Regions from separate parts of the Streptomyces sp. SCA2-17 genome, predicted to be linked through region 2. Evidence: riboswitches for the same ligand, from Rfam matches in the RefSeq annotation. Region 2 holds a riboswitch; the other holds the start of a gene.
What was found. A riboswitch is a leader RNA that binds a small molecule or an ion and turns the genes downstream of it on or off. The one in region 2 is predicted to bind S-adenosylmethionine.

Region 1: it holds a riboswitch for S-adenosylmethionine, as region 2 does, so the genes downstream of both, PS271_RS06445 (aminotransferase class V-fold PLP-dependent enzyme) here and thrC (threonine synthase) in region 2, are expected to answer to the same signal.

The regions. Positions count from the first base shown of each region.
Region 1 is NZ_CP117521.1:1,440,796-1,455,358, reverse strand. Features, by position in the region: gene PS271_RS06480 (L,D-transpeptidase) at 1-1,136, shown strand, start outside; gene PS271_RS06475 (hypothetical protein) at 1,183-1,584, opposite strand; gene ctaE (aa3-type cytochrome oxidase subunit III) at 1,822-2,442, shown strand; gene qcrC (cytochrome bc1 complex diheme cytochrome c subunit) at 2,510-3,319, shown strand; gene qcrA (cytochrome bc1 complex Rieske iron-sulfur subunit) at 3,316-4,371, shown strand; gene qcrB (cytochrome bc1 complex cytochrome b subunit) at 4,368-6,017, shown strand; gene trpD (anthranilate phosphoribosyltransferase) at 6,183-7,247, shown strand; SAM riboswitch class IV at 7,311-7,427, shown strand; gene PS271_RS06445 (aminotransferase class V-fold PLP-dependent enzyme) at 7,578-8,936, shown strand; gene PS271_RS06440 (Lrp/AsnC family transcriptional regulator) at 9,161-9,442, opposite strand; gene PS271_RS06435 (rhomboid family intramembrane serine protease) at 9,439-10,155, opposite strand; gene PS271_RS06430 (hypothetical protein) at 10,308-10,547, shown strand; gene PS271_RS06425 (NYN domain-containing protein) at 10,567-11,946, shown strand; gene PS271_RS06420 (C40 family peptidase) at 12,165-13,226, shown strand; gene PS271_RS06415 (C40 family peptidase) at 13,470-14,540, shown strand.
Region 2 is NZ_CP117521.1:3,678,798-3,693,360, reverse strand. Features, by position in the region: gene PS271_RS16720 (HelD family protein) at 1-734, shown strand, start outside; gene PS271_RS16715 (ArsR/SmtB family transcription factor) at 750-1,094, opposite strand; gene PS271_RS16710 (MFS transporter) at 1,261-2,466, shown strand; gene PS271_RS16705 (copper homeostasis protein CutC) at 2,527-3,225, opposite strand; gene PS271_RS16700 (HD domain-containing protein) at 3,284-3,955, shown strand; gene PS271_RS16695 (DUF4031 domain-containing protein) at 3,988-4,254, opposite strand; gene PS271_RS16690 (DUF8819 family protein) at 4,265-4,633, opposite strand; gene PS271_RS16685 (SIS domain-containing protein) at 4,688-5,707, shown strand; gene murQ (N-acetylmuramic acid 6-phosphate etherase) at 5,880-6,818, shown strand; gene PS271_RS16675 (PTS transporter subunit EIIC) at 6,826-8,355, shown strand; gene groL (chaperonin GroEL) at 8,367-9,989, opposite strand; gene PS271_RS16665 (cold-shock protein) at 10,405-10,611, opposite strand; gene PS271_RS16660 (ubiquitin-like small modifier protein 1) at 11,036-11,311, opposite strand; gene thrC (threonine synthase) at 11,364-12,680, opposite strand; SAM riboswitch class I at 12,674-12,822, opposite strand; gene PS271_RS16650 (glucosyl-3-phosphoglycerate synthase) at 12,997-13,971, shown strand; gene PS271_RS16645 (alpha,alpha-trehalose-phosphate synthase (UDP-forming)) at 14,013-14,563, shown strand, end outside.

The DNA.
Region 1 (14,563 bases), 2.2 Mb from region 2:
CCTACGACGCCGGCGGTCAGGTGGAGCTCACCAGCGCCCGCGACGGGCAGAAGGCGGACCCCAGCAAGCCGCTGGAGGTGACCGCCAGGGGCGACGACCGGATCACGGACGTCACCGCCACGGACGCCGCCGGACGCTACGTCAAGGGCGAGCTCGCCCCCGACGGGTCCCGCTGGCACAGCACCGGCGCCCTCGCCGCCGGCGCCCACTACACCGTCCGCGTCACAACGGAGGACGAGGACGGGGCCCAGGGGCGGCGCACGATCGGCTTCGACACCAATCCGGCGGACCGCCTCCTGCGCGTCAGTTTCGGCCCGCAGAACGGCACCTACGGGGTGGGACAGCCCATCACCGCCGAGCTGAGCACCCCCGTCCAGGACCCCGCCTCCCGCGCCGTCGTCGAACGCACCCTCAGGGTCGAGTCGCAGCCCGCCGTGGAAGGCGCCTGGCACTGGGTGGACAACCGCACCCTGCACTACCGGCCCAAGGAGTACTGGCCTGCCAACTCCACCGTCGACGTGCACGCGACCCTCGACGGCATCAAGGTCGGCGGCGGCCTCTACGGAGGCCCCTCCAAGCCCGTCAGGATGACCACCGGCGACCGCATCGAGGCCGTCACCGACGCCGGCGCCCACAGCATGACCGTGCTGCGCAACGGCAAGGAGATCCGCTCCATCCCGGTCACCACCGGCAAACCCGGCTACGCCACCCGCAACGGGGTCAAGGTGATCCTGGGCCGGGAATCCTTCGTACGGATGCGCGGCACCAGCATCGGCATCGCCGAAGGCAGCGCCGACTCCTACGACCTGCCCGTCTACTGGGCCACCCGGGTCACCTGGAGCGGCGAGTACGTGCACGCCGCCCCCTGGTCCGAGGGCTCCCAGGGCTGGGAGAACGTCAGCCACGGCTGCACCGGCATGAGCACCGCCAACGCCAAGTGGTTCTTCGACACCGTCCACGTCGGCGACATCGTCAAGGTCGTGGGCAGCGCGGGCGCCACCATGACGCCCTTCGACAACGGCTTCGGCGACTGGAACATGGACTGGGACGAATGGCGCAAGGGCAGCGCCCTCGTCGGAGGCAAGAAGCAGGGGAGCGGCCCCGCCGACGCCGCCCGCCTGCGCCCCGAGCTCTAGCCGCCCGGCGGGCCCCGCAGGGCCCGCCGCGCCGGCCCCCGGACCGTCAGGCGTCCACGGCCTTCCGGCTGCGCAGCAGGCCCGCCAGCGCCTCGGCGAACACCGCCGGGTCCAGCGGGTGCGTCACGGCCGCGTCGGCCCGGCTCCAGGTGGCCAGCCAGGCGTCCTGCGGGCGGCCCATCAGCAGCAGCACGGGCGGGCAGCGGAACACCTCGTCCTTCAGCTGCCGGCACACCCCCATGCCGCCCGCGGGCGCCGTCTCGCCGTCCAGGACGCACACGGCCACGTGGTGCTGTTCCAGGGCCGCGAGCACGCCCGGGAGTGTCGCGCATTCCACGTACTCGACCGGCGGTACGTCGGGAGCCGGCCTGCGACCTGCGGCCAGCCGGACCTGTGCGCGGGTGTCCGCGTTGTCGCTGTAGACCAGCACGGTGGCCGTCGGCTGCATCGTTCCTCCAGGCTTGTGTTCGGCACAGCTGCGGATCTGACGTGGAGCTGATCGCTGGCCGGACTCTACTCCGCGAACACCCTTCCGGAGGAGGGTCCGTCAGGCCCGGAGAGTGCCCCGGAACGTCCGGTTCCCCCCTTTGGGGGACCCCGGCACTGGGCCGTACGAGCAGCGCACATGCTCTTGACACACCGAACGGCACCCCCCGGAGTGAGCACGAGATAAGCGACCGACATAATGTCGGTCGTGGCGACTGCAACAGCAACAGATACCGGGCACGCACACCCGTCGGTCAATCGACCGAACCTCACCAGCGTCGGAACCATCATCTGGTTGAGTTCCGAGCTGATGTTCTTCGCGGCCCTCTTCGCGATGTACTTCACCCTGCGATCGGTGACCGGCGCAGAGCACTGGAAGGATATGGCGTCCTCGCTGAACCTTCCGTTCTCGGCGACGAACACCACGATCCTGGTGCTCTCCTCCCTCACCTGCCAGCTCGGCGTCTTCGCCGCCGAGCGCGGCGACGTGAAGAAGCTGCGCACCTGGTTCACGATCACCTTCGTGATGGGTGCCATCTTCATCGGCGGCCAGGTGTTCGAGTACACGGACCTCGTGAAGGAGGACGGCCTCTCGCTCTCCTCCGACCCGTACGGCTCGGTGTTCTACCTGACGACCGGCTTCCACGGCCTGCACGTGACGGGCGGTCTGATCGCCTTCCTGCTGGTTCTGGGCAGGACGTACGCGGCCAAGAGGTTCACCCACCACCAGGCGACGGCGGCCATCGTCGTGTCCTACTACTGGCACTTCGTCGACGTGGTGTGGATCGGCCTCTTCGCCACGATCTACTTGATCAAGTAATCGGTCCCGTCCCGCACCGGACCAACAGTCCAGATCGACGCAGAAGATCCTGACACCGGGGTAATCCGTGAAAAAGCTCTCCGCACGACGACGCCATCCGCTGGCGGCGGTCGTCGTCCTACTCTTCGCGCTGGCGGTCACTGGGGGGCTGTACGCCGCGTTCGCGCCGGCGGACACGGCCAAGGCCGATGGAACCGCCCAGTCCCTCGCCATCGAGGAGGGCAAGAAGCTCTATTCCGTGGGCTGCGCAAGCTGCCACGGCACCGGCGGTCAGGGCACCAGTGACGGCCCGAGCCTCGTCGGCGTGGGCGCCGCGGCCGTCGACTTCCAGGTCCGCACCGGCCGCATGCCGCTCCAGCAGCAGGGTGCCCAGGCCCCCCGCAAGAAGGCGATCTACACGCAGGCCCAGACCGACCAGCTCGCCGCGTACATCGCCTCGCTGGGCGCCGGCCCCGCGGTCCCGACCAAGGATCAGTACAGCCCGGACGGCGCGGACATCGCCAAGGGCGGAGAGCTCTTCCGCACCAACTGCGCCCAGTGCCACAACTTCACCGGTAAGGGCGGCGCGCTCTCCAACGGCAAGTTCGCCCCCTCGCTTGAGGACGTCGACCCCAAGCACATCTACGAGGCCATGCAGACCGGCCCGCAGAACATGCCTTCCTTCCCCGACACGACGCTGTCGGAGAAGAACAAGAAGGACATCATCGCGTACCTCGACACGGTCAACAGCAGCAAGTCGGAGAGCCCGGGCGGCCTCGAGCTGGGCGGGCTCGGCCCGGTCAGCGAGGGTCTGTTCGCGTGGATCTTCGGCTTGGGCGCGCTGATCGCAGTAGCCATCTGGGTCGCGGCCCACACCGCTAAGGCCAAGAAGTCATGAGTAGCCAAGACATTCCAGAAGAGAACCTGCCGAGCACGCAGGACGCACACGGCGGCGCCGTGACGAAGACGGCCGGCGACCCGTTCGCCGACCCCGGCCTGCCGCCGCACGAGCCCCGCATCCAGGACGTGGACGAGCGGGCGGCCCAGCGCTCCGAGCGCGTGGTCGCCTTCCTGTTCCTGCTCTCGATGCTGGCCACGGTCGGCTTCATCGCCTCCTACGTGGCCCTGCCGGTCGACAAGATCGTCTACATCTTCCCGATCGGTCACATCAGTGCCCTGAACTTCGCGCTGGGCATGACCCTCGCGGTGGCGCTGTTCTGCATCGGCGCGGGCGCGGTCCACTGGGCCCGCACCCTGATGTCGGACGTGGAGGTCGCCGACGAGCGGCACGCCATCTCCGCCGAGCCGGACGTCAAGGCCAAGGTCCTGGCGGACTTCAAGCAGGGCGCTGAGGAGTCGGCCTTCGGCCGCCGCAAGCTGATCCGCAACACCATGTTCGGCGCGCTGGCCCTGGTGCCGCTCTCCGGCGTGGTGCTGCTGCGCGACCTCGGACCGCTGCCGGGCACCAAGCTCCGGAAGACCGCCTGGTCCGAGGGCAAGATGCTGATCAACCAGAACACGCTGCAGCCGCTGCGTCCCGAGGACATCCAGGTCGGCTCCCTCACCTTCGCCATGCCCGAGGGCATGAAGGAGGAGGACCACGACTTCCAGAAGGAGATCGCCAAGGCCGCCCTGATGATCGTCCGGCTCCGCCCGGAGAACATCAAGGACAAGCGCGAGCTCGACTGGTCCGCGGACGGCATCGTCGCGTTCTCCAAGATCTGCACCCACGTCGGCTGCCCGATCAGCCTCTACGAGCAGCAGACGCACCACGTGCTGTGCCCCTGCCACCAGTCCACCTTCGACCTCTCCGACGGCGGACGCGTGATCTTCGGCCCGGCCGGCCACGCCCTTCCGCAGCTGCGGATCAAGGTCAACGACAAGGGCTACCTTGAGGCCATGGGCGACTTCGCCGAGCCCGTCGGTCCTGCCTACTGGGAGCGCGGATGAGCACTACAACCACGAACGCATCTGGCGCTAACGCGCCGGGCCGCCGCAAGGCACCCGCAGGCGAGCGGGTAGCCGACTGGGCCGACGGCCGCCTGGGGATCTACTCCCTGGCCAAGGCCAACATGCGGAAGATCTTCCCGGACCACTGGTCCTTCATGCTGGGCGAGGTCTGCCTCTACAGCTTCGTCATCATCATCCTCACGGGTGTGTACCTGACGCTGTTCTTCCACCCCAGCATGGAAGAGGTCGTCTACCACGGCTCGTACGTCCCCATGCAGGGCATGCGGATGTCCGAGGCGTTCCAGTCGACCCTGAACATCAGCTTCGACATCCGTGGCGGTCTGCTCATCCGGCAGATCCACCACTGGGCGGCGCTGATCTTCCTCGCCGGCATGTTCGTGCACATGATGCGCGTGTTCTTCACGGGTGCGTTCCGCAAGCCGCGTGAGGTCAACTGGCTGTTCGGCTTCCTGCTGTTCGTCCTGGGCATGTTCACCGGCTTCACCGGTTACTCGCTCCCGGACGACCTGCTCTCCGGCACCGGTGTCCGCTTCATGGAGGGCGCGATCCTGTCCGTGCCGATCGTCGGCACGTACATCTCGATGTTCCTCTTCGGCGGCGAGTTCCCCGGCTCGGACTTCGTGCCGCGGTTCTTCTCGATCCACGTCCTGCTGCTGCCGGGCATCATGCTCGGTCTGCTCGTGGCCCACCTGATCCTCGTGATCTACCACAAGCACACGCAGTTCCCCGGCCCGGGCCGCACCAACAAGAACGTCGTCGGCCTCCCGCTGATGCCGGTCTACATGGCCAAGGCCGGTGGCTTCTTCTTCCTGGTCTTCGGCGTCATCGCGGCCGTCGCGGCGATCGCCACGATCAACCCGATCTGGGCCATCGGCCCGTACCGCCCGGACCAGGTGTCGACCGGCGCCCAGCCCGACTGGTACATGGGCTTCTCCGAGGGCCTCATCCGCGTGATGCCGGGCTGGGAGATCAACCTGTGGGGCCACACGCTGGTCCTCGGCGTCTTCGTGCCGCTGGTGATCTTCCCGCTGGTGCTGGCCGCGATCGCGGTGTACCCGTTCATCGAGTCCTGGGTCACCGGCGACAAGCGGGAGCACCACCTGCTGGACCGCCCGCGCAACGCCCCGACGCGCACCGCCTTCGGTGCCGCCTGGATCAGCTGGTACTTCGTGCTGCTGATCGGTGGTGGAAACGACCTCTGGGCCACCCACTTCCACCTGTCGATCAACGCCATCACCTGGTTCGTCCGAATCGGCTTCTTCGTGGTGCCGGTCCTGACGTTCATCGCGACCCGCCGGATCTGCATGAGCCTGCAGCGCCGCGACCGCGACAAGGTGCTGCACGGCCGCGAGTCCGGCATCATCAAGCGCCTGCCGCACGGTGAGTTCGTCGAGGTCCACGAGCCGCTCTCGCAGGAGCAGCTGCACACCCTCACGGCGCACGAGCAGCCCAAGCCGCTCGAGCTGGAGCCGGAGTTCGACGAGAACGGCGTGGCCCGCAAGGCCGGCGCCGGGCAGCGCCTGAAGGTGAAGCTCTCCAAGGGCTTCTACGGCGAGGGGACCCAGATCCCCAAGGCCACCCGCGAGGAGTACGAGGAGATCACGAGCGGCCACGGCCACCACTGATCTCCGGGTCACCGCCTGATCCACACTGATCGCTGATCGCCACAGCGAGAGCCCCGTCCAGCGCATGGACGGGGCTCTTCGCGCTCTGCGGGGGTGGATAGGCTGGGCGGGCAGAGCCCTCGGGACGAACCCGGCTCTCCGGACCGACCACCAGGAGCGTGGACCATGAACGTTGTGACCCCGGCAGGCGGCGACAGCGCGGTGGCCCCCTCCTGGCCGGGCCTCCTGGACGCCCTCCTCGCCGGCCGTGACCTCACCGCCGACGACACGGCCTGGGCCATGGACCGGATCATGCGCGGCGAGGCCACCGGCGCCCAGATCGCGGGCTTCCTGGTCGCCCTGCGCGCCAAGGGCGAGACGGTCGCCGAGATCTCCGGCCTGGTCCGCACGATGTACGGACACGCCCGGCTGATCGAGGTGCCCGGCCCCAGCGTGGACATCGTGGGGACCGGCGGCGACGGCGCCAAGACCGTCAACATCTCGACCATGTCCGCGATCGTCGTGGCCGGCACCGGCACGAAGGTCGTCAAGCACGGCAACCGCGCGGCGTCCTCCGCCAGCGGGGCCTCGGACGTCCTGGAGAAGCTGGGCGTCAACCTCGACCTCACCCCGAAGCGCGTCGCGGAAGTGGCGGAGGAGGCCGGGATCACCCTGTGCTTCGCCGTGACGTTCCACCCGGCGCTGCGGCACGTGGCCGCGGCACGGCGCGAGCTCGGCATCCGCACCATCTTCAACGTGCTGGGCCCGCTGACCAACCCCGCCAAGGTGCGGGCGCAGGCCACCGGCGTCGCGGACGCGCGGATGGCGCCGATCCTCGCCGGGGTGCTCGCCGAGCGCGGCTCCACGGCGCTGGTCTTCCGCGGCGACGACGGCCTCGACGAGCTCACGACGACCGCGACCTCGCGGGTGTGGGTGGTCTCCGGCGGCACGGTCCGCGAGGAGGCCTTCGACCCGCGGGACGTGGGCATCGACCTGGTGCCCGTGGAGGCGCTGCGCGGGGCCGACGCGTCGTACAACGCGGACGTGGCACGGCGGCTGCTGGCGGGCGAGACCGGGCCCGTACGGGACGCGGTGCTGCTGAACTCCGCCGCGGCGCTCGTCGCGTCGGCGCCCACGGAGGCGCCGCTGGCGGAGCAGATCTCCGCCGGGCTGGTGCGCGCGGCGGAGTCCATCGACTCCGGTGCGGCGCGGCGGGCGCTGGAGCGCTGGGTCGCCGCGAGCAACGCCTGACCCGTCTCGCCCCGCGGAACGGCTGTTCCGCGGGGCGATCACGTATGCCATACTCCTCGGCAAGGTCACGAGTGACAGCGATCAGGCCCCGGCTTGCTGTCCGGCAACCCTCCTTCCGTGGCGGGGTGCCCCGGGTGATGACCAGGCCGCAGGCAGCGAGGTCTGCGGCAAGCGCGGATCCCTCGCCAGGGATCCTGGTTGCCGAGGGAGATCCTTCCGTGGTTCAGCGAATGCGTTAGGGCTCGAAGAGCCCCTTTTCCGCGCACCCTCTTTTCCCTTCCCGCGCCCGTCGCGCGGTGGAATTCGCCTGCCTTCTTACGGGAGTTCGCCATGTCTGTCTCCACCCTTGCCACCGATCAGGCCATTTGCACCCCTCTGCCGGTTCTGGGCAGGGATGTCCGCGTGCCGCTGGTCACCGGGGGAGAGGTGACGTACGCGGCGCTGGACTACGCGGCCAGCGCCCCCGCCCTGCAGCGCGTGTGGGACGACGTGGCGGCGTACGCGCCCTACTACGGCAGCGTGCACCGCGGCGCGGGGTACCTCTCGCAGCTGTCCACCGAGCTGTTCGAGAACAGCCGGGCGGACGTCGCCGCGTTCCTCGGCTGCCGGGACGGCGACCAGGTCCTCTTCACCCGCTCGACCACCGACTCCCTCAACCTGCTCGCCGCCGTACTCCCCACGGGGACCCGGGTGTTCGTCTTCGAGACCGAGCACCACGCGGCGCTCCTGCCCTGGGAGCGGCGCGCGGACGTCGCCGTGACCTACCTGGAGGCGCCCCGCACCCCGGCGCAGGCGGTCGAGACGCTGGAGCGGGAGCTCGCGGCCCGCGAGCCGTACGGCCCGGCGCTCGTGTGCGTGACCGGCGCGTCCAACGTGACCGGTGAACTGTGGCCCGTACGGGAGCTGGCGGCGGCCGCGCACGCGCACGGCGCGCGGATCGTGGTCGACGCGGCCCAGCTCGTGCCGCACCAGCGGGTGGACATCGCCGAGCTGGACGCGGACTGGGTCGCCTTCTCCGGGCACAAGCTGTACGCGCCCTTCGGCGCCGGCGTGCTCGCCGGGCGCGCGGACTGGCTCCGGGACGCCGAGCCCTACCTGGCGGGCGGGGGCGCGAGCCGCCGCGTCGCGCGGGACGCCTCCGGCGAGGTGCGGGTCGAGTGGCACGAGGGGGTCGCCCGGCACGAGGCCGGCTCGCCCAACGTCATCGGCGCCTACGCCATCGCCTCCGCGTGCAAGGCGCTCGCCGAGGCGGGCTTCGACCGGCTCGCGGAGCGGGAGCGGGAGCTGATCGCCCGGGTGCGGGAGGGGCTCGCGGCGGTGCCGGGGGTGCGGGTGCTGTCGCTCTTCGGGCCGGACGCCCCGAGCGTGGGCGTGCTCTCCTTCACCGTCGACGGCTGGAACAGCTCGCACTTCGCGGCGGCGCTCTCCGCGGAGTACGGGATCGGCGTCCGCGACGGCCTCTTCTGCGCGCACCCGCTGGTCCGGACGCTGGTGGGCGGCGACGCCGCCGCCGAGGGGGAGTGCGGTGCGGTGGACGAGGGCGCACCGCTGAACGCGATCCGGGTCAGCTTCGGCGCGGGCACCCCGGACGAGCACGTCGACCGCTTCGTGACGGCGGTCGGCGAACTCGTCCACCACGGCGCGAAGTGGTCCTACCGGACGGAGGGCGGGCGGTGCGTCCCCGCCTGACGGCGGTTGCAGGAATGGCGGGCGCGCCCGGTACGGCACCGCCGGAGAGCCCGGCGGGGGCTGAGCGCCGTGGCGGCGGGAGTGAAAGGCAGGGCCTTTCGATCGGTGGCCGGGGGAGGCCTGGCCTCTCGGCCATCAGGCCGCTTGCCGCAGGCAAGGAAATCCCGCCGCCGCGGCGCGCAACCCCACCGGAGGTGACCGGCGGTGCCGGACCGGCGTACGGCTTACGACTCCAGGCCGATCGCGAACGCCGCTTCCAGGTCGTGCTGCGAGTACGTGCGGAACGCGATGTGCGTCTCCGTCGAGGCCACGCCCGGGACCTTGCTGATGCGCCCCGGGATGACGTCCGCCAGGTCGTCGTGGCGGGCCACCCGGACCATGGCGATCAGATCGTGCGCCCCGGTCACCGAGTACACCTCGCTCACGCCCTCGATCGCCGCGATCTGCTCGGCGATCTCGGGGATCCGGTCGACGTCGGTCTTGATCAGGACGATCGAAGTGATCACGGCGGGCTCCTATCGGGGGTCGGGGGGCAGCCCCGCTTCACTCTAGTCGTACGCCCGTACCTCGCCCACGCGTACAGGAAGCCCAGGGCGAAGCCCACGACGTGGGCGAGGTAGGCGACGCCGGGCCGGTCCCCGGCCGAGCGGGCGGCGAGCCACTGGAGGGCGAACCAGAAGAGCAGCACGGCCCAGGCGGGGAACCGCAGGGGCAGGAAGAAGAGGAACGGGAAGAGACTGGTGACGCGGGCCCGGGGAAAGAGGTAGAGGAAGGCTCCGAGCACTCCGGAGATCGCCCCGGAGGCGCCGACGAGCGTCCGGTCGGAGCCGGCGTGCACGGCGGCGTAGCCGAGCAGTGCCAGCACCCCGGCGGTGAGGTAGAAGAGGGCGAAGGGACCCCGGCCCATACGGTTTTCGGCCATGGCGCCGAAGACATAGAGGAAGAGCATGTTCCCGAGCAGATGCAGCCAGTTGCCGTGGACGAAGAGCGCGGTGAGCGGGGTGATCAGCTCCGCCGCGGGCCCGTGCCACAGCTCCTCCGGCACCACTCCCCAGCGCTCGAAGTAGGCGGCCTGCGCGGCCAGGAGGCTGCTGCCGCTGCCGGGGCCGCCGGACAGGGTGACCGTGAGGCCCGACGCGGGGCCGAGCAGGAACACCACGCTGCAGGCGCCGATGAGGCCGTAGGTGACGAGGGGAGCCTGCCCCGGCTTTCCGAACATGAGCAGATCATGACGTACCAGCAGTAAAGCGCACAGAGTGCCTCGCCGGGCCGCCGAAGCGGGCCTGCGCTCCGCGCCGCATGACCATCAGGCCGTAGGGTTACGGGAAGCACACCCGCAGTTCGATGGACTTGACGAGGACGGACGACACGATGGGCGTTCCCCAGCCGACAGCCGGGACCCGGTGGCGCTGCGCGCTGTGCGGCAATCTCACCCGGTTCGATGTGACGCGTACGACCAAAGCCGTGGATTTCGTGCACCTCGACCTTTCCGGTGAGCCGAGCGTGGAGGAGCGCGAGGTGGTCAGTGAGACCATCGAGTCCGTGCGTTGCCGCTGGTGCAACGCGGTCGACCAGGTCGAGCTGGTGGACCGGCCGGGCGCGAACGCCTGAAGAACGGGAGCGATGAGCGGTGGTGGAGCACACGGGTGGCGCGGAGGCGGCCGGTGGACCTGGTGACACCGGTGGGACCGACGGCGCTGCCGAGGTGCTCGACCGACCGTTGCCGGAAGGCGTGCGGCGCCGGGTCGTCGGGCTCGTGGCGGAGGCGTTCGGCGGGCTGACCGTGGCCGAACTCCCCGCGGCGCTGCGGCAGTACGCCCGGTTCACGCCGAGCCGGCGGGCCAAGTTCGCGGGCAACGCGATGGCGGCGGCGGTGGAGAACGACGCCGCCTTCCGCCGGCGCATCTCGGCCCGGCTGCGCGAGACGGGCTCGGAGCTCGCCGAGGCCCTGGACGCCGGCTCGCCCCCGGCCGCCGCCGATCCGGAGGACGTGGCCGCCATGGCCTACGTGCTGCGGCCCGCCGGCTGGGTCAAGCTCGTCACGGCGGCCGGCGAGGAGGCGCTGCGGGCGACCGCGGAGCGCGCCGGCGAGGAGGCCCAGCGCGAACTGCGGCGCCTGCGCGAGGAGCTGGCGGAGGCGCGGGCCGCGGCCCGCGCCGAGACCGAGCGGATCCGCGCCGAGCTGGAGACCGTCCGCAGGGAGACCGATTCGCTCCAGCGCAAGCTGCGCAGCGCCGTGGCCGACGTGCGGCGCGGCGAGGCCGCCCTGCGCAAGGCGGAGGCCGAGCTGGAGTCCGCACGGGCGGCCGGCGCGGCCGAGAAGGCGGCGGCGCTGGGGGAGAGCCGGCGGCTCAAGACGCGGCTGTCGGAGGCCGAGGCCGCGCTGGAGGCGAGCCGCCGGGCGGTGCGCGAGGGCCGCAGCGTGGAGGACATGCGCCTGCGCCTGCTGCTCGACACCGTGCTGGACGCGGCCCAGGGCCTGCGGCGCGAGCTGGCGCTGCCGCCCGCCTCCGTGCACCCGGCGGACACGGTGGACGCCGTGGAGCCCGGCCGGATGACCCCGAAGGACATCGCCACGCGCGCCCTGTCCGAGACCGACCCCGCGCTCCTGGACCAGCTGCTGGCACTGCCTCAGGCCCACCTCGTGGTCGACGGCTACAACGTCACCAAGACCGGCTATCCGACGATGCCGCTGGACAAGCAGCGGCTGCGGCTGCTGGGCGGGCTCGCGATGCTGGCCGCGCAGACGGGCGCCGAGGTCACGTGCGTCTTCGACGGCGCCGAGCTGGCCGCGCCCGTCCTGCTCGCGCCGCCGCGCGGGGTGCGGGTGCTCTTCAGCAAGCCCGGGGTCACCGCCGACGAGCTGATCCGCCAGCTGGTGCGGGCCGAGCCGCCGGGCCGGCCGGTCGTGGTGGTCTCCACCGACCGCGAGGTCGCGGACGGCGTCGCGAAGGCGGGCGCCCGGCCCGTCGCATCCGCCCTCCTCCTCAAGCGACTTGCCCGTACCTGACCGTCAAGCCGCCGTCACCGGCTGTGTCATGTTGGTAAAGCTTCGCTTGGGGCGCGAGATTTTTCTGATGAGGATTTGAACGGATCACTCCGGGGTCACTAAGGTCGGGCCTCGAACCTTCGCCCGGTTGATCATCCAATAGGGGTGACGGTGAAGGTCCCGCCGGACCGCCGCCCTTCGGCGTGCGGTGGCGGCCGAGGAAGAAGGAGCTCGTCTCCGTGGCGTCCCACCGTCGACCCAAGCAGCCGGGCCGCGCCCGGGTGACCGTCCTGACGGCGACCGCAGCCGCAGCCGTCGCCCTCACCTCGCAGGCCGCGCACGCCGATCCGAAGGCCTCCAAGGCGGAGGTCAAGGAGAAGGTCGACAAGTACTACGAAGAGGCCGAGCAGGCCACGGAGAAGTACAACGGGGCCAAGGAGAAGCAGGACAAGCTCGACCAGCAGGTCACCGATCTCCAGGACAAGGTCGCCCGCGGCCAGGAGGAGATCAACAAGCTGCGCGACAGCCTCGGTTCGCTGGCCACCGCCCAGTACCGCAGCGGCGCCGTCGACCCCTCGCTCCAGCTGCTCCTCTCCTCCGACCCCGACGGCTACCTCGACAAGGCCTCGACGCTCAACCAGGTGAGCGCCAAGCAGGCCAGCACCCTCAAGCAGATCTCCGAGAAGCAGCGCGTGCTCAAGCAGCAGCGCCAGGAGGCCACCGGCAAGCTCAAGGACCTCGCGGAGACCCGCAAGGTGCTGGGCGAGCAGAAGGAGGCCGTCCAGGAGAAGCTCGCCGCGGCCAAGGAGCAGCTCAACACCCTCAGCGCCGCCGAGCGCGCCGAGGTCGTGGGCGAGAAGGACAAGGCCGACGGCGGCAAGGGCGGCGACGGCGCCCGCGCGGGCCGCGACAGCTCCCGCCCGGACCTCGGCAAGGACCTGCCCACCTCCGGCCGCGCGGCCGCGGCCCTCGCCGCCGCCCAGGGCAAGATCGGCTCCCCCTACGTGTGGGGCGCGACCGGCCCGGGCTCCTTCGACTGCTCCGGGCTGACCGGCTGGGCCTACGCCCAGGCCGGCGTCACCCTCCCGCGCATCTCCCAGGACCAGGCCAACGCCGGCACCCGCATCTACGACCAGAGCCAGCTCAAGCCCGGCGACCTGGTGCTCTTCTACGGCGACCTGCACCACATCGGCCTCTACGCGGGCAACGGCATGACCCTGCACGCCCCCAAGCCGGGCGCGAACGTCCGCTACGAGTCGATGGGCAACATGCCCTTCCAGTTCGGCGTCCGCATAGGCTGACGGACCGGCCCGCCGCTGGGCCGAATGGCTGACCCGCCGCCCGTTCGGGCGAATCGCGGTGGCCCGCGCTGACTCCACGCCCCGCCGGTGACCTGCGTCTCCGGCGGGGCGTCCGCATTCCCGTCCCATTCCCACCCCCGGAGGTCTTTGAACGCGGGGTGAGCACGCCGCTACTGTCCGGCGTGCGGTACGACACGTCCCGGACCGCGCCCGCAGAGCAGCAACGAAGGGAGTGCGGCGCCCGTGGCGTCCCATCGCCGTTCTTCGCAGTCCGGTCTCACCCAGACCGTCCGGGTCACCGTCCTGTCCGCCGCCGTGGCCACGGCCGCGGCCGCGATGGCGCCCCCGGCCGGAGCTCGGCCCAGTGACACCGCCGGCGACCGGTCCGGCGGAACCGTCACATCACAGGTCGACCGGCTCTACGAGCAGGCCGAACGGGCCACCGAGAAGTTCAACGAAGCGGGCGAGCACGCCGGCGAGCTCCGCCGGAAGGTCGCCGAGGCCACCGACCGCGTGGCCCGCGGCCAGGAGCGCGTCAACCACATGCGCACCGCCCTCGGCATGATCGCCACCGCGCAGTACCGCACCGGCGCCGTCGACCCCGCCCTCCAGCTCCTCCTCTCCTCGGACCCCGACGGCTACCTGGACCGCGCCGCCACCCTCGACCGCGTCTCCGACCGCCAGAGCGAGCAGCTCAAGGCCCTCCTCGGCGCCCAGCGCGCCCTCCGCCAGGAGCGCACCGAGGCCGCCCGCATGCTGAGCGAGCTGGAGGAGACCCGCAAGGCCGTCGAGCACCACAAGCACGAGGTCGAGGGCAAGCTCGCCACGGCCCGCCGGCTGCTGAACGCCCTGCCCGAGGCCGACCGCCGGGCCTACGCGCGGGCCTCGCGCTCCGGCGGTACGCGGACGCTGGACCACTCGGGCGGCGGCGGCCTCCTCGGCGGCCTCCAGGACCTCACCGCCGCCTCCGGCCGCGGCGCCGCGGCCGCCATGGCCGCCCGCTCCGCCGTCGGCTCGCCCTACGCCTGGGGCGCGAACGGGCCGGGAGCCTTCGACTGCTCCGGGCTCATGCAATGGGCGTACGGGCGGGCCGGCGTCGGCCTGCCCCGCACCTCCCAGGCGCAGCGCAACGCCGGCCGGCACGTCCCCCTGTCCGAGGCCCGCCCCGGCGACCTCGTCATCTACCGCGACGACGCCAGCCACGTGGGCATGTACGTGGGCAACGGCCAGGTCGTGCACGCGCCCTACCCCGGTGCCCGCGTGCGCTACGACCCGGCCAACATGATGCCGATTTCGTCCGTGACCCGGCCGTGAGCCCGCCCTGAGCGCACGCCGGG
Region 2 (14,563 bases):
CGGTGCTGATCGACGAGGCGGCGGACCTGGTGGCGCGGACGCCGTCGCTCGGCCACGTCGTGCTGGACGAGGCGCAGGACCTGTCCCCCATGCAGTACCGCGCGGTGGGCCGCCGCTGCACGACCGGTTCCGCGACGATCCTCGGCGACCTCGCGCAGGGCACGACGCCGTGGGCGACGGCCAGCTGGGAGGAGGCGCTCGCGCACCTCGGGAAGCCGGAGGCGGCCGTCGAGGAGCTCACGCAGGGCTTCCGCGTGCCGCGCGAGGTGATCGCCTACGCGTCCCGCCTGCTACCCGCCATCGCGCCGGGCCTGGCCGAGGCCACGTCGGTCCGCGAGGCCGCCGGTGACTTCTCGGTGCGCCCGGTGGCCGCCGGGGAGCTGGACGCGGCGGTCGTGGCGGCGTGCCGGGAGTCGCTGGAGCGCGAGGGGTCGACCGGCCTGATCGCGGCGGACGCGCGGATCGCCGCGCTGGGCGCGCTGCTGGTGGAGGCGGGCCTGCCGCACCTGGCGCCGGGCGAGGAGACGACGGCGGAGGCCCGCCTGACGCTGGTGCCGGCGTCCCTGGCGAAGGGCCTGGAGTACGACTACGTGGTGCTGGACGAGCCGGCGGCGGTCGTCGCCGGGGAGCCGGACGAGCGGACGGGGCTGCGGCGGCTGTACGTGGCGCTGACGCGAGCCGTTTCCGGGCTGACGGTGCTTCACGCCGAGCCGCTGCCGGGGCAGTTGAGCTGACCCCCGCCCGGCCGGCTACTGCGCCTCCAGCCCCTTGAGCAGGGCGTCCAGCAGTCCGGGGAAGCGCCCGTCGAGGTCCTGCCGCCGCAGCCGTACGAAGCGGTTGCGGCCGGCCACGCGCGTCGCGGTCACGCCCGCCGCGCGCAGGACCTTCATGTGGTGCGACAGCGTCGACTTGTGCAGGTGGTCGAGGCCGACCCCCTCCAGGGTGCAGCTGACCTCCCCGCCCTCCAGGTAGAGCGACAGGAGCCGCAGGCGCACCGGGTCGCCGAGCGCGTGCAGCACCTTCACGAGCTCGATGTCCTCGGTGGCGGGCTGCGGGAGCCACTCCTCCGTTACCGGCAGGCGTTCGTCCGTCATGCGTTCTTCCCTCCTCGGCCCCCCGACGACTGTTTGACAATCATCCACCCATCGATGATTGTTTGACGAGCATCCAACGATCTTGGGTCCGCCAGTCCGCCAGTCCGCCACTCTGTCTGCCGGCTGCCGCCTGCCGTCTGCCGGCCCCTCCGATGGGAAGGCCCCCGTGCGCCTGCGACTCCTCCTGCTAGCCCTCGGCACGTTCGCCGTCGGCACCGACACCATGGTCATGGCCGGCATCCTGGGCCGGATCTCCGGCGACCTCGGCGTCTCCGTACCGGCGGCCGGGCAGCTGGTGACGGTCTTCGCGCTCTCGTACGCCCTGCTCGCGCCGGTCCTGGCCGCCGTGACCGCGCGCTGGCCGCGCCGCCGCCTGCTGCTCACCGCGCTCACCGTGTTCACGGTCGCGAACGCCCTGAGCGCCCTCGCCCCCGACTACCCCACCCTGCTCGCGACCCGCGTCCTCGCCGCCGCCGGAGCCGCGCTCTACACCCCGACCGCCAGCGCCGCGGCCACCGCCCTCGTCCCGCCGGAGCGTCGCGGCCGGGCCATCGCGACCGTCCTCGGCGGAATGACCGTGGCCACGGCCCTGGGCGTGCCGCTCGGCACCTACGTGGGCCGGGCGGACTGGCGGCTGACGATGTGGCTCGTCACCGCGCTCGGCGCGGTGGCCCTGCTGGGCCTGGCCGCCTTCCTCCGCGAACTGCCCGCCCCCGCCCAGTCGGTGGGCCTGCGGGAACGGATGGCGCCGCTGCGCGACCGGCGGGTGCTGGGCGCCGTCGCGACGACCTTCACGTTCTTCGTGGCCTTCCAGTCCGTCTACATCTACCTGGGCACGGCCGTCCGCCCGGCGACGGGCGGGGACGCGGACCGGCTCAGCGCCGTCCTGCTGGCGACCGGCGTCGCCTCGGTCGCGGGCAGCTGGCTGGGCGGCCGCGCCGTGGACCGCTGGGGCGTGCGGCAGGTCCTGCTGGTGGGCAGCGTGATCGCGATCGTGTGCTTCGCGGCCCTGCCGTGGCTGGGCCGGACGATGCCGGGCGCGTTCGCCTACGCCCTGCTGGTCCCGCTCGCCGGCTGGTCCATCTCGGTCGCCCAGCTCCACCGCCTGGCCTCTCTGAGCCCCGGCAACGCCCCCTTGCTGCTCTCCCTCAACAGCAGCGCCCTCTACCTGGGCATGGCCGCGGGCGGCACCGTGGGCAGCCTGGCGATCGCCCTCCTGGGCGAGCGGTGGTTCCCGCTGGCGGCTTCGGTGCTGGGGGTGGCGGCGCTGGTCCTGGCCGCAGGGACGACGCGCCCCGCGGCCACTGCCGGCAAGGCCCCGGCCGGGACCCCGGCCCCGGCTCCGGAACCGGTCAAGAGCGCGGCCGGGTGAACCGGCCCGCCGCTCCCTTCCGGGTCGTGCGGTGTCGTCGCGCCGCTGACGCTACCGACGCTACGCGTCCAGCGCCGACCGCCAGGTGCGGACCGCGCCCGCGTCCACCGGGCCGGTCCAGCCGTCCGGGCGGGCCGCGCCGCCGATGTGGAAGGCGGAGATGCCGGCTCCGCGGAGGACCGGGAGGTGCTTGAGCTGGAGGCCGCCGCCGACCATGATCCGCGGTTCGTAGCCGGGCTCGTCGGAGCGGCCGGCCTCGGCGAGGAGCGTCGCCAGGCCGTCGTCGACGCCGGACGCCGAGCCGGCCGTCAGATAGGTGTCCAGGCCGGGCAGGTCCGCGAGCTGCTTGCGGAGGGCGTCCCGGTCCGCCGCGCGGTCGATGGCGCGGTGGAAGGTCCAGCGCGCCCGCGGGCCGATCGCCTCGGCGAGCGCGGAGACGGCCGTGAGGTCCGCCCGGCCGTCGTCGGTGAGGAAGCCGAGGACGAACTCCGAGGCACCCTCCGCGACCAGGGCCCGGGCGGTGCCGCACAGCGCGGACAGGGCGGCCGCGTCGCCCGCGGAGAAGCCGTCGGCGGCACGCAGCATGACCCGTACGGGGATGTCGACGGCGTCCCGGACGGCGGTGAAGGTCTCCAGCGGCGGGGTGAGGCCGTCCGCGGCCATGTCGGTGACCAGTTCGAGGCGGTCCGCGCCGCCGTCCTGCGCCGCCCTCGCGTCCCGCGGGTCGAGCGCGATCACCTCAAGAATTGGTCTAGACATATTGCACAGCCTGCCACACCCGCGCCCCGCGCCAAAAGCGGTGTTCCACAATTGGCCTATGACAGTCCCGAGCGAGCACCCGTCCGGCCCCGCCCTGCGCGCCCGCTGGCAGGAGACCGTCGAGCGCGCCCGTGGCGCCGGCGCCCCGGAGGACGCCCCGGACCCGGGCCCGTACGCCGACGACCTGCTGCGCCGCTGGGCGGAGCCGCAGCGCCGCTACCACACGACCGACCACCTCGCGGCGGTCCTGGACCGGGTCGACGAGCTCGCCGCGCACGCCGGCGACATCGACGCCGTACGCCTCGCGGCCTGGTTCCACGACGCCGTCTACCGCCCGGACCGCTCCGAGAACGAGGAGCGCAGCGCGCACCTCGCCGAGCGCGCCCTGCCCGAGCTGGGCATCGGCGCCGCCCGCACGGCCGAGGTCGCCCGGCTCGTACGGCTCACCGTCGGCCACAACCCGGCGGCCGGAGACCTCGACGGCGAGGTGCTGTCCGACGCGGACCTGGCCGTGCTCGCGGGCACCCCCGAGGAGTACGCCGCCTACGCCGCCGCCGTCCGCGAGGAGTACGGCTTCGTGCCGGACGAGGCCTTCCGCGAAGGGCGCGCGGCGGTGCTGCGGCAGCTCCTGGACCTGCCGCGGCTCTTCCGCACACCTTTGGGCTACGACCGCTGGGAGGCGGTCGCGCGCCGCAACGTCACGACGGAACTCGGCCTGCTCACGAGCTGAGCGGGCTCACGCTTTCCCGGGCCGGCTCAGCCTTACGGCCGCTCGTGCTTCGGCCGCCGCAGCCCCGCGACCACCAGCAGCCGCACCAGCTCCTTGCTGCTCGCCTCCACCGCGCCGAGCCGCACGGCGTCCCCGTAGGACGTCGACGGCACGTCATAGTGATCGCGGTCGAACGCGCGGGCGGGAGCGCCGAGCCGCGCCGCGAAGGCGTGCAGCTCGTCGAAGGACAGGTCGCTGATCAGGTGGGACCACATGCGGCCGTGCCCGGGCCAGACGGGCGGGTCGATGTACAGCGTCATCGGCGGCGCCTCACCGCAGCGCGTCGGACAGCGAACCGACCGGGGCGACCAGGACCGTCTGCTTGGTGCACGCCCAGTGCGGGTCGGGTCCCAGCTCCGGCTCGACCTCCAGGGCGTGCAGGTCTCCGTCCTGGCTGCACACCGGGCACAGCGGCCAGCGCCCGTGCCGCTCCAGCAGGGCGTCCTGGACGTCCTGGGCTATGAGCCCGACCACGAAGCCGGCGCCCTCCGGCCACTGCTCGACCCACCACCGCCGCTGCGCCACCGCGTCCTCCACGAGCGAGACGACGTCGGCCTCCGCCACGTCACCCGCGACGAGGTCGGCGAGGATCAGGGCACGCGCCGTGTGCAGCGCTTGTTCGAGCTCCATACGGTCCATTGTCCCGGACGTGGGCGGTTGACGGTTCACCACCCTGAAAATACCTTTCAAAAGGTGAGCAGCAAATTGAAAGAAACTACCGAAGCTGCCGGGACCGCCCGGCCCGCCGGAGCCGCGGGCGGCGAGCGGCAGGTCCCCGCACCGGCCGAGGCCCCCGCCGCGGGCCGCAACGCCGCCGGACACGGCCGCACCGTGCCCGCGCCCGGCGCCCTCGCCGCCAAGGTCCGCACCCTCGCGCCCTCCATGACCCGCTCGATGCAGCGCGTCGCCGAAGCCGTCGCCGGGGATCCCGCGGGCTCCGCCGCGCTCACCGTCACCGGGCTGGCGGAGCGCACGGGCACCAGCGAGGCCACCGTCGTGCGCACCGCCCGCCTCCTGGGCTACCCCGGCTACCGCGACCTGCGGCTCGCCCTCGCCGCCCTCGCCGCCGAACAGGCGGCCGGCCGCGCCCCCGCCGTCACCGCCGACATCGCGGTCGACGACCCCCTGCCCGCCGTCGTCGCCAAGCTCGCCCAGGAAGAGGCGCAGTGCCTGGCGGACACGGCCGCCGCCCTCGACACCGCCCAGCTGGAGGCCGCCGTCGCCGCGCTCGCCGGCGCCCGGCGCATCGATGTCTACGGCATCGGCGCCTCCCACCTAGTCGGCCAGGACCTCGTCCAGAAGCTGCTCCGCATCGGCCTGATCGCCCACGCGCCGGCCGACCCCCACCTCGCCGTCACCAACGCCGTCCAGCTGCGGGCGGGCGACGTCGCGGTCGCCATCACCCACTCAGGCCGCACCACCGACGTCATCGAGCCGCTGCGGGTCGCCTTCGAGCACGGCGCGACGACGCTCGCGATCACCGGCCGCCCGGACGGCGAGATCGCCCAGTACGCGGACCACGTCCTGACCACGTCCTCCGCGCGGGAGAGCGAGCTGCGGCCCGCGGCCATGTCGAGCCGCACCAGCCAGCTCCTCGTGGTGGACTGCCTGTTCATCGGCGTCGCCCAGCGGACGTACGAGACCGCCGCGCCGGCCCTGTCCGCGTCGTACGAAGCACTCGCCCACCGCCACGCCCCGCGCCCACCGCGCTGACCCGCCGGCCCGCCCGGCCACGCCTGGAAAGAGCCGTCCGCCCATGGTTTTTTCTGCTTCGTCGCCCGTGCCGCCCGACTCGCCGACGCCGCCCGGCACTTCACCATCCGGCGCCTCGCCGTTCCCTTCCGGCTCATCCGGCTCATCCGCACACGCAGGCCCCTCCACCCACGTGGGCGCGCCCGCGCACGAGCCGTCCGACCTCCGCGCCGAGCTCGCCGCGCTCACCACCGAGGCGTTCCGCCCCGATCTCGCGGAGATCGACCGGCTGCCCACCCTCGACATCGCCCGGATCATGAACGGCGAGGACGCGCAGGTCCCCGCCGCCGTCGCCGCCCGGCTGCCCGAGATCGCCGCGGCCGTCGACGCGACCGCCGCCCGGATGGCCCGCGGCGGGCGGCTCGTCTACGCGGGCGCGGGCACCGCCGGCCGCCTCGGGGTGCTCGACGCGAGCGAGTGCCCGCCGACCTTCAACACCGACCCCTCGCAGGTCACGGGCCTGATCGCGGGCGGCGCCACGGCGCTCGTCACGGCCGTCGAGGGCGCCGAGGACAGCAAGGAGCTCGCCGCGGGCGACCTGGCCGCGCTCGGCGTCGGCCCGGCCGACACGGTCGTCGGGGTCTCCGCCTCCGGCCGCACCCCGTACGCGATCGGCGCCGTCGAACACGCCCGCGCGGCCGGGGCGCTGACGATCGGGCTGGCCTGCAACGCCGGTTCGGAGCTCGGCCGGGCCGCCGAGCACCCCATCGAAGTCGTCGTCGGGCCGGAACTCCTCACGGGCTCCACCCGGCTGAAGGCGGGCACCGCACAGAAGCTCGTCCTCAACATGCTCTCGACGATCACCATGATCCGGCTCGGCAAGACGTACGGGAACCTGATGGTCGACGTGCGCGCCTCCAACGAGAAGCTGCGCGCCCGGTCCCGGCACATCGTCGCCCTGGCCACGGGCGCCTCCGACCGGGAGACGGAGGCCGCCCTGACGGAGACCGGCGGCGAGGTGAAGAACGCGATCCTCGTCATCATGGGCGGCGTCGACGGGCCCACCGCCGCCCGCCTCCTGGACGCGTCGGGCGGTCACTTGCGGACGGCGCTCCGCACGGCGCGGGGATAGCCGCGCCGTGCCCCCGGACGCCTCCCTCGCCGCGCTCCTCCTCCCCCTCCTCGGCGGCCCGGCGAACCTCACGTCCGTCACGAACTGCATGACGCGCCTGCGGGTCACCGTCCGGGACGCGTCGGCCGTCCGGCGCGAGGAGTTGCGGGCGCTGCCGGGGGTCCTGGGCGTCGTCGAGGACGGCACGGCCCTCCAGGTCGTGCTCGGCCCGGGCAGGGTGGCCGAGGTCGCGGTGGAACTCGCCGGATACGCGGAGCGCGCGGAATCCGCGGAAGCCCTGGAAGCCCTGGAAGCCCTGAAAGCAGAACCCGTCACCGCCGCCGCCCTCGCCGAGCGCGGCGCGGCGATCCGGGCGGAGCGCAAGGCCCGCAACGCGACCCCGGTGAAGCTGTTCCTGCGCCGGATCGCGCAGATCTTCGTCCCGCTGATCCCGGCCCTGATCGGCTGCGGCATCGTGGCGGGCCTGGCCGGCCTGCTCACCAACCTGCACCGGCTGCCCGCGCTCGCCACGGCCCTGACCGCGTGCGCGTCGGGCTTCATGTCCCTGATCGCGGTCTTCGTCGGCTACAACACGGCCAAGGAGTTCGGCGGCACGCCCGTCCTCGGCGGCGCGGTCGCGGCGGTCATCGTCTTCCCGGGCGTGGACCGGGTGACCGCGTTCGGCGAGCGGCTCGTCCCCGGCCAGGGCGGGGTCCTCGGCGCGCTGGCCGCGGCGCTGCTCGCCGCGCACGTCGAACGCCGGTGCCGGCGCCGGGTGCCGGAGGCCCTCGACGTCCTGGTCACCCCCACGGTGACGGTCCTGGTGGCCGGCCTGGTGACGCTGTACGGGCTGATGTACGCGGCCGGGGTGGTCGCCACGGCCATCGGGCACTTCGCCGACCGGCTGCTGACCGGCGGCGGCGCGGCGGCGGGCTTCGTCCTGGGCGGGCTGTTCCTGCCCCTGGTGATGCTGGGCCTGCACCAGGCCCTCATCCCCATCCACACCACCCTCATCCAGCAGCAGGGCCACACGGTCCTCCTGCCGATCCTCGCGATGGCGGGCGCCGGCCAGGTGGGCGCGGCGCTCGCGGTCTACGCGCGGCTGCCGCGCAACGGCTCGGTGCGCAGGACGATCCGCTCCGCCCTGCCGGCCGGCCTCCTGGGCATCGGCGAGCCACTGATCTACGGAGTCTCGCTCCCCCTGGGCCGCCCGTTCGTCACGGCGTGCGTGGGCGGGGCGTTCGGCGGGGGCTTCGTGGGGCTGCTGGCCCAGCTGGGCGACAGGGTCGGCTCGACCGCCATCGGCCCGTCGGGCTGGGCCCTCTTCCCCCTCCTCCAGGGCAGCCACGGCCTGGGCCGGGCGGCGGCCGTCTACGGGGCGGGCCTGCTGGTGGGCTACGCGGCGGGGTTCGTTCTGACGTACGCGTTCGGCCTGAGCCGCGCGTCGCTGCGGGAGCTCAACGCGGCGCCGGGCGCAGAGCCTGCGCATACGCCCGAGGGCGGTGCCCCCCTCGCGGGGGGCACCGCCCTCGGGTGCGTACAGCGTCAGGACAAGTGATCCGGGGAGGATCAGAAGTCCATGTCACCGCCCGGCATGCCGCCCGGAGCGGCCGCGGCGGCCTTCTCCGGCTTGTCGGCGATGACGGCCTCGGTGGTGAGGAAGAGCGCGGCGATGGACGCGGCGTTCTGCAGGGCGGAGCGCGTGACCTTCGCCGGGTCGATGATGCCCTCGGCGATCATGTCGACGTACTCGCCCGTGGCGGCGTTCAGGCCATGGCCGACGGTCAGGTTGCGCACCTTCTCGACGACGACGCCACCCTCGAGACCACCGTTGACGGCGATCTGCTTGAGCGGGGCCTCCAGGGCCAGCTTGACGGCGGCGGCACCGGTGGCCTCGTCGCCCTCGAGCTCCAGCTTCTCGAAGACCGAGGAAGCCTGGAGCAGAGCCACGCCACCACCGGCGACGATGCCCTCCTCGACGGCCGCCTTCGCGTTGCGAACGGCGTCCTCGATGCGGTGCTTGCGCTCCTTGAGCTCGACCTCGGTCGCGGCACCGGCCTTGATGACGGCCACGCCGCCGGCCAGCTTCGCGAGGCGCTCCTGGAGCTTCTCGCGGTCGTAGTCCGAGTCGCTGTTCTCGATCTCGGCGCGGATCTGGTTGACGCGGCCCTGGACCTGGTCGCTGTCGCCGGCACCGTCGACGATGGTCGTCTCGTCCTTGGTGATGACGACCTTGCGGGCGCGGCCGAGCAGGTCGAGACCGGCGCTCTCCAGCTTGAGGCCGACCTCCTCGGAGATGACCGTGCCACCGGTGAGGATGGCGATGTCGCCCAGCATGGCCTTGCGGCGGTCGCCGAAGCCCGGGGCCTTGACGGCGACGGACTTGAAGGTGCCGCGGATCTTGTTGACGACCAGGGTCGACAGGGCCTCGCCCTCGACGTCCTCGGCGATGATCAGCAGCGGCTTGCCCGACTGCATGACCTTCTCCAGCAGCGGGAGCAGGTCCTTGACCGAGGAGATCTTCGAGTTGACGATCAGGATGTACGGGTCGTCCAGGGACGCCTCCATACGCTCCATGTCGGTGGCGAAGTACGCCGAGATGTAGCCCTTGTCGAAGCGCATACCCTCGGTGAGCTCCAGCTCCAGACCGAAGGTCTGGGACTCCTCGACGGTGATGACGCCTTCCTTGCCGACCTTGTCCATCGCCTCGGCGATGAGCTCGCCGATCTGGGTGTCGGCGGCGGAGATGGAGGCGGTGGAGGCGATCTGCTCCTTGGTCTCCACGTCCTTGGCCTGCTCGAGCAGCGCACCGGAGACGGCCTCGACGGCCTTCTCGATGCCGCGCTTCAGCGCCATCGGGTTGGCACCCGCGGCGACGTTGCGCAGACCCTCGCGGACCAGTGCCTGGGCCAGGACGGTCGCGGTCGTCGTGCCGTCACCGGCGACGTCGTCCGTCTTCTTCGCGACCTCCTTGACCAGCTCGGCGCCGATCTTCTCGTACGGGTCCTCGAGCTCGATCTCCTTGGCGATGGACACACCATCGTTGGTGATCGTGGGGGCGCCCCACTTCTTCTCGAGGACGACGTTGCGGCCCTTGGGGCCGAGGGTGACCTTGACGGCGTCGGCGAGCTGGTTCATCCCGCGCTCGAGACCGCGCCGTGCCTCCTCGTCGAACGCGATGATCTTGGCCATGTGAAGTGGTCCTCCCAGGACGGGGTGGATTTCTCCGGACCGCGCTGGCGCCCGCGACGGACGGCCTGCGGACCTGGCGGTTCCTTGCCCCACCCGGTCCGCCGACCTCACCGACGGTCCAAATCTGTCACTCTCACCCGGAGAGTGCTAAGCCCAATGATTAGCACTCGACCACCCCGAGTGCAAGCGGTTCACCCTCCAGACCCTCCGCAAGTGACAGGGGGGCACCTCCCAGCGTTAGCTGGGGGCGCAAGCGGTCCACACGTACGCCCCTCGCACGAGGAGGGCGGGGGTGCCGGAGGGCAAGAGAGAGCCGTACCCATACACAGGCACCCGCACACGCGCGAGGGGTCCGCACCTCAGTGAGGTGCGGACCCCTCCGCAAACCGAGCGAGCCGGTGGTCGATGCGCCGCGTCAGACCTGCGACAGCTTCACCATGTCCGCCTGCGGCCCCTTCTGGCCCTGCGAGATCTCGAACTCGACCCGCTGACCCTCCTCGAGGGTGCGGTAACCGTCCATCTGAATCGCGCTGTAGTGGACGAATACATCCGCACCACCGTCGACCGCGATGAAGCCGTAGCCCTTCTCCGCGTTGAACCACTTGACGGTGCCCTGAGCCATGCCTAACTCCCCTATTACTGGCCCTTGCGCAGGACCGCACTTCGCGGACCCGGGTCAGACCTCACCCCCTGGCAGCCCAGTGGGTGTGCGCCGGAACGCGTCGACCGCGGCTGAATGTATCTGCACGGATGCCGTCTGCAACAGGTCACTCGGACGAGAATTCCGGGCATGGCCGAGCGAGAGAAACGGCTGAACTCCGGGTATTTCAGGGCAAGTCGGGCCGGGAAAAACACAACCAACCCGGCATTTCGTGCACACACTTCGCGCACAACTTGACGGGTTCTCATATGCGTTCGGCACTGACGCCGGGCGGGGATCGCCTCAACTGTATCGCGCTCAACAGCCGGAATCGCCCCGTCCGCTACTGCGGTCGGGGCGATTCCGGGGCCGTCGTGCGGCAATAACGGAAGAACCCTGTGAAACCTCAGCCGCCGGCGACGGCAGGGATGACGGAGACGGCGGAGCCGTCGGGGGTGGGCGTCTGAAGGCCCTGCTCGAAGCGGACGTCGTCGTCGTTGACGTAGACGTTCACGAAGCGGCGCAGCTTGCCGCTGTCGTCGAGCACGCGGGCGGCGATGCCGGTGTGGTTCTCCTCCAGGGACTGGAGGACGTCGGCGAGGGTCGCCCCCTCGGCGGAGACCTCGGCCTGACCACCGGTGTAGGTGCGCAGGATGGTGGGGATACGAACGGTGACGCTCATGGGTGTACTCACCTTCGGGGTGCGTAGGAACAAGAAGTGGGGGCGGCTGACGTCAGCGGCCGGACAGCCCCGCGGCGCGGAACGCCTCCAGCGACGGCCGGATCGTCGCCGCCGGCCCGGCCGCAACGGCATCAAGCGTCTTGAGCCCGTCCCCCGTGTTGAGCACGACCGTGGTCAGCGCCGGATCCAGCACCCCGTCCTCGATCAGCTTCTTCGTCACCCCCACCGTCACCCCGCCCGCCGTCTCCGCGAAGATCCCCTCCGTCCGCGCGAGCAGCCGGATCGCGTCCACGATCTGCGCGTCGGTGACGTCCTCCACCGCGCCGCCCGTCCGCCGCGCGATGTCCAGCACGTACGGGCCGTCCGCCGGGTTGCCGATGGCCAGGGACTTGGCGATCGTGTCCGGCTTCACGGGCCGTACGACGTCGTGCCCGTCCTTGAAGGCGCGCGAGACCGGCGAGCACCCTTCCGCCTGGGCGCCGAAGATCCGGTACGGCCGGTCCTCGACCAGCCCGAGCGCGACGAGCTCCTTCAGCCCCTTGTCGATCTTCGTGAGCTGGGAGCCGGAGGCGATCGGCACCACGATCTGGTCCGGCAGCCGCCACCCGAGCTGCTCGCAGATCTCGTAGGCGAGGGTCTTCGAGCCCTCGCCGTAGTACGGCCGGAGGTTGACGTTGACGAAGCCCCAGCCCTCCCCCAGCGGGTCGCCGATCAGCTCGCTGCAGAAGCGGTTGACGTCGTCGTACGTGCCTTCGATGCCGACGAGCTCGCCGCCGTAGACCGCGGCCATGACGACCTTTCCGGCCTCCAGGTCGTGCGGGATGAACACGCAGGACCGGAATCCGGCGCGGGCGGCCGCGGCCCCGACCGCTCCGGCGAGGTTGCCGGTGGAGGAGCACGACAGGGTCGTGAAGCCGAAGGCGCGGGCGGCCTCGACCGCGATCGCGACCACCCGGTCCTTGAAGGAGTGCGTGGGGTTGCCGGAGTCGTCCTTGACGTACAGGCCGCCGGTCACGCCCAGCTCGCGGGCGAGGTTGCCGGCCTTGACGAGCTTGGTGAAGCCGGGGCTGAGGCCGGGCTTGTCCGCCACGTCGGCGGGGACGGGCAGCAGCGGGGCGTAGCGCCAGATGTTCGCGGGGCCGGCCTCGATCCGCCGCCGCAGCTCAGCGGCTTGACGGGGCCCGCCGGCGGGCAGCTCGTAGGCGACTTCGAGGGGGCCGAAGCACAGGGCGCAGGCGAAAATGGGGCCGAGGGGGAAGCGCTCTCCGCACTCGCGGCAGGAGAGCGCAGCGGCGGGTCCGAGGTCCACAGAAGTGGTAGAGGGTTCAACAGACTGCACAGCCATGGAGGCGAGGCCCTTTCTCCTCATCTTCCTCGCGGCGTACGTCGCCACGAGACGGAATTGGCACCTTCCCCGCCGGGAGCCTCGCATCGAACGATGTCGACGGAGACCGGCTGGAGGGTTGCCGGGGCTTCAACGGGCCGTATCCCTCTGCCCCTCTGGATGAGCGGTATGGCGCTGGGCGGGGCCCAGGCGTTTGTGGCACGCGGTGACCCCGACATAGGACGGCGGTCCGCGTTGTTCAAGACTGTAACGGAAGCGATGGCCCGTTGAGAGGGCCGTCCGTAAGGCGAGATGCGTCACAGCGCATCGCGGCAGCGCATCACAACGAGGAGTCGTACACGTGCTGGAAGAGGTGGAGCGCTGGCTGGCCGAGCGGTCCTGGTCGGCTGCTGATCGTCCGCTCGACGTGCTTCTGGCCGCCAAACGGGAGTCCGGCACGACGGTGAGCGTCGTCCTGCCCGCGCTGAACGAAGAGCCGACGGTGGGCGCGATCGTGGCGGTGATCCGCCGCGAGCTGATGACGGACGCGGTGCCGCTGGTGGACGAGCTGGTGGTCGTGGACTCGGGCTCCACGGACCGTACGGCCGAGGTGGCCGCGGCGGCCGGGGCGCGCGTGGTGCACCGCGACGAGCTGCTGCCCGGCCTGCCCGCCGTGCCCGGCAAGGGCGAGGTCCTCTGGCGCTCGCTGCTCGCGACGACGGGCGACGTCGTGGCCTTCGTGGACGCCGACCTGCGCGAGTTCTCGGCGGATTTCGTGTCCGGGATCGTCGGTCCGCTGCTGACCGACCCGGGCGTGCAGTTCGTCAAGGCGATGTACGACCGCCCGCTGGGCCCGGAGTTCGACGTCCCCGGTGCCGCAAGGTCCGCGGGCCAGGGCGGCCGGGTCACCGAGCTCGTCGCCCGCCCCCTGCTCAACCTGCACTGGCCGCAGCTGGCCGGCTTCGTGCAGCCGCTGGGCGGCGAGTACGCGGCCCGCCGGTCGCTGCTCGAACAGCTGCCCTTCCCCGTCGGCTACGGCGTGGAACTGGGCCTTCTGGTGGACGCGCTGCACACCGTGGGGCTGGACGCGCTGGCCCAGGTGGACGTGGGCGTGCGCAAGCACCGCCACCAGGACGGGCAGGCGCTCGGCCGGATGGCCGCCGCGATCTACCGCACCGCGCAGCTCCGGCTGGCCCGCGGGCACCTGGTGCGACCTGCGCTCACGCAGTTCGAGCGCACCGCGGAAGGGTTCGTTCCGCGCACGTACGCGGTGGACACCGAGGAGCGCCCGCCGATGGCCGGCATACCCGAGTACGCGAAGCGACACGCCGCGTAAGCGTACGTTTGAGCGGTTCACCCGGGGGCAAGGCTGGGCACATGGTCGCTGAGCACGTGCCCACCGCATCGATCGACGACGACAACGCCGCCGCCGCACCGATCGTGGTCGCCTCCAACCGCGGCCCGGTCTCGTACCGGCGCGGCCCCGACGGCGCCCTCGTGGCCGGGCGGGGCGGCGGGGGGCTCGTCTCCGGGCTCAGCTCCATCGAGCGCGAGGCCGGAGCCGTGTGGGTGTGCGCGGCGCTCGGGGAGGGCGACCGCGAGGCGGCCCGCGCGGCCGGCCGGAGACTCGCCCCGGAAGACACCGGCGGGCACCGCGTACGGATGCTGGACATCCCGCCCGGTACGTTCGCCGCCGCGTACAACGGCATCGCCAATTCAGTGCTGTGGTTCGTGCACCACATGCTCTACCAGACGCCCCTGGAGCCCGTCTTCGACAAGGCGTTCCGGGAGCAGTGGGCGGCCTACGAGGCGTACAACGCGGCCTTCGCCGACGCCGTCGCCGAGGAGGCCGCGCAGGGCGCCGCGGTGCTCGTGCAGGACTACCACCTGGCGCTCGTCCCCGGCCTGCTCCGGGCGCGCCGCCCCGA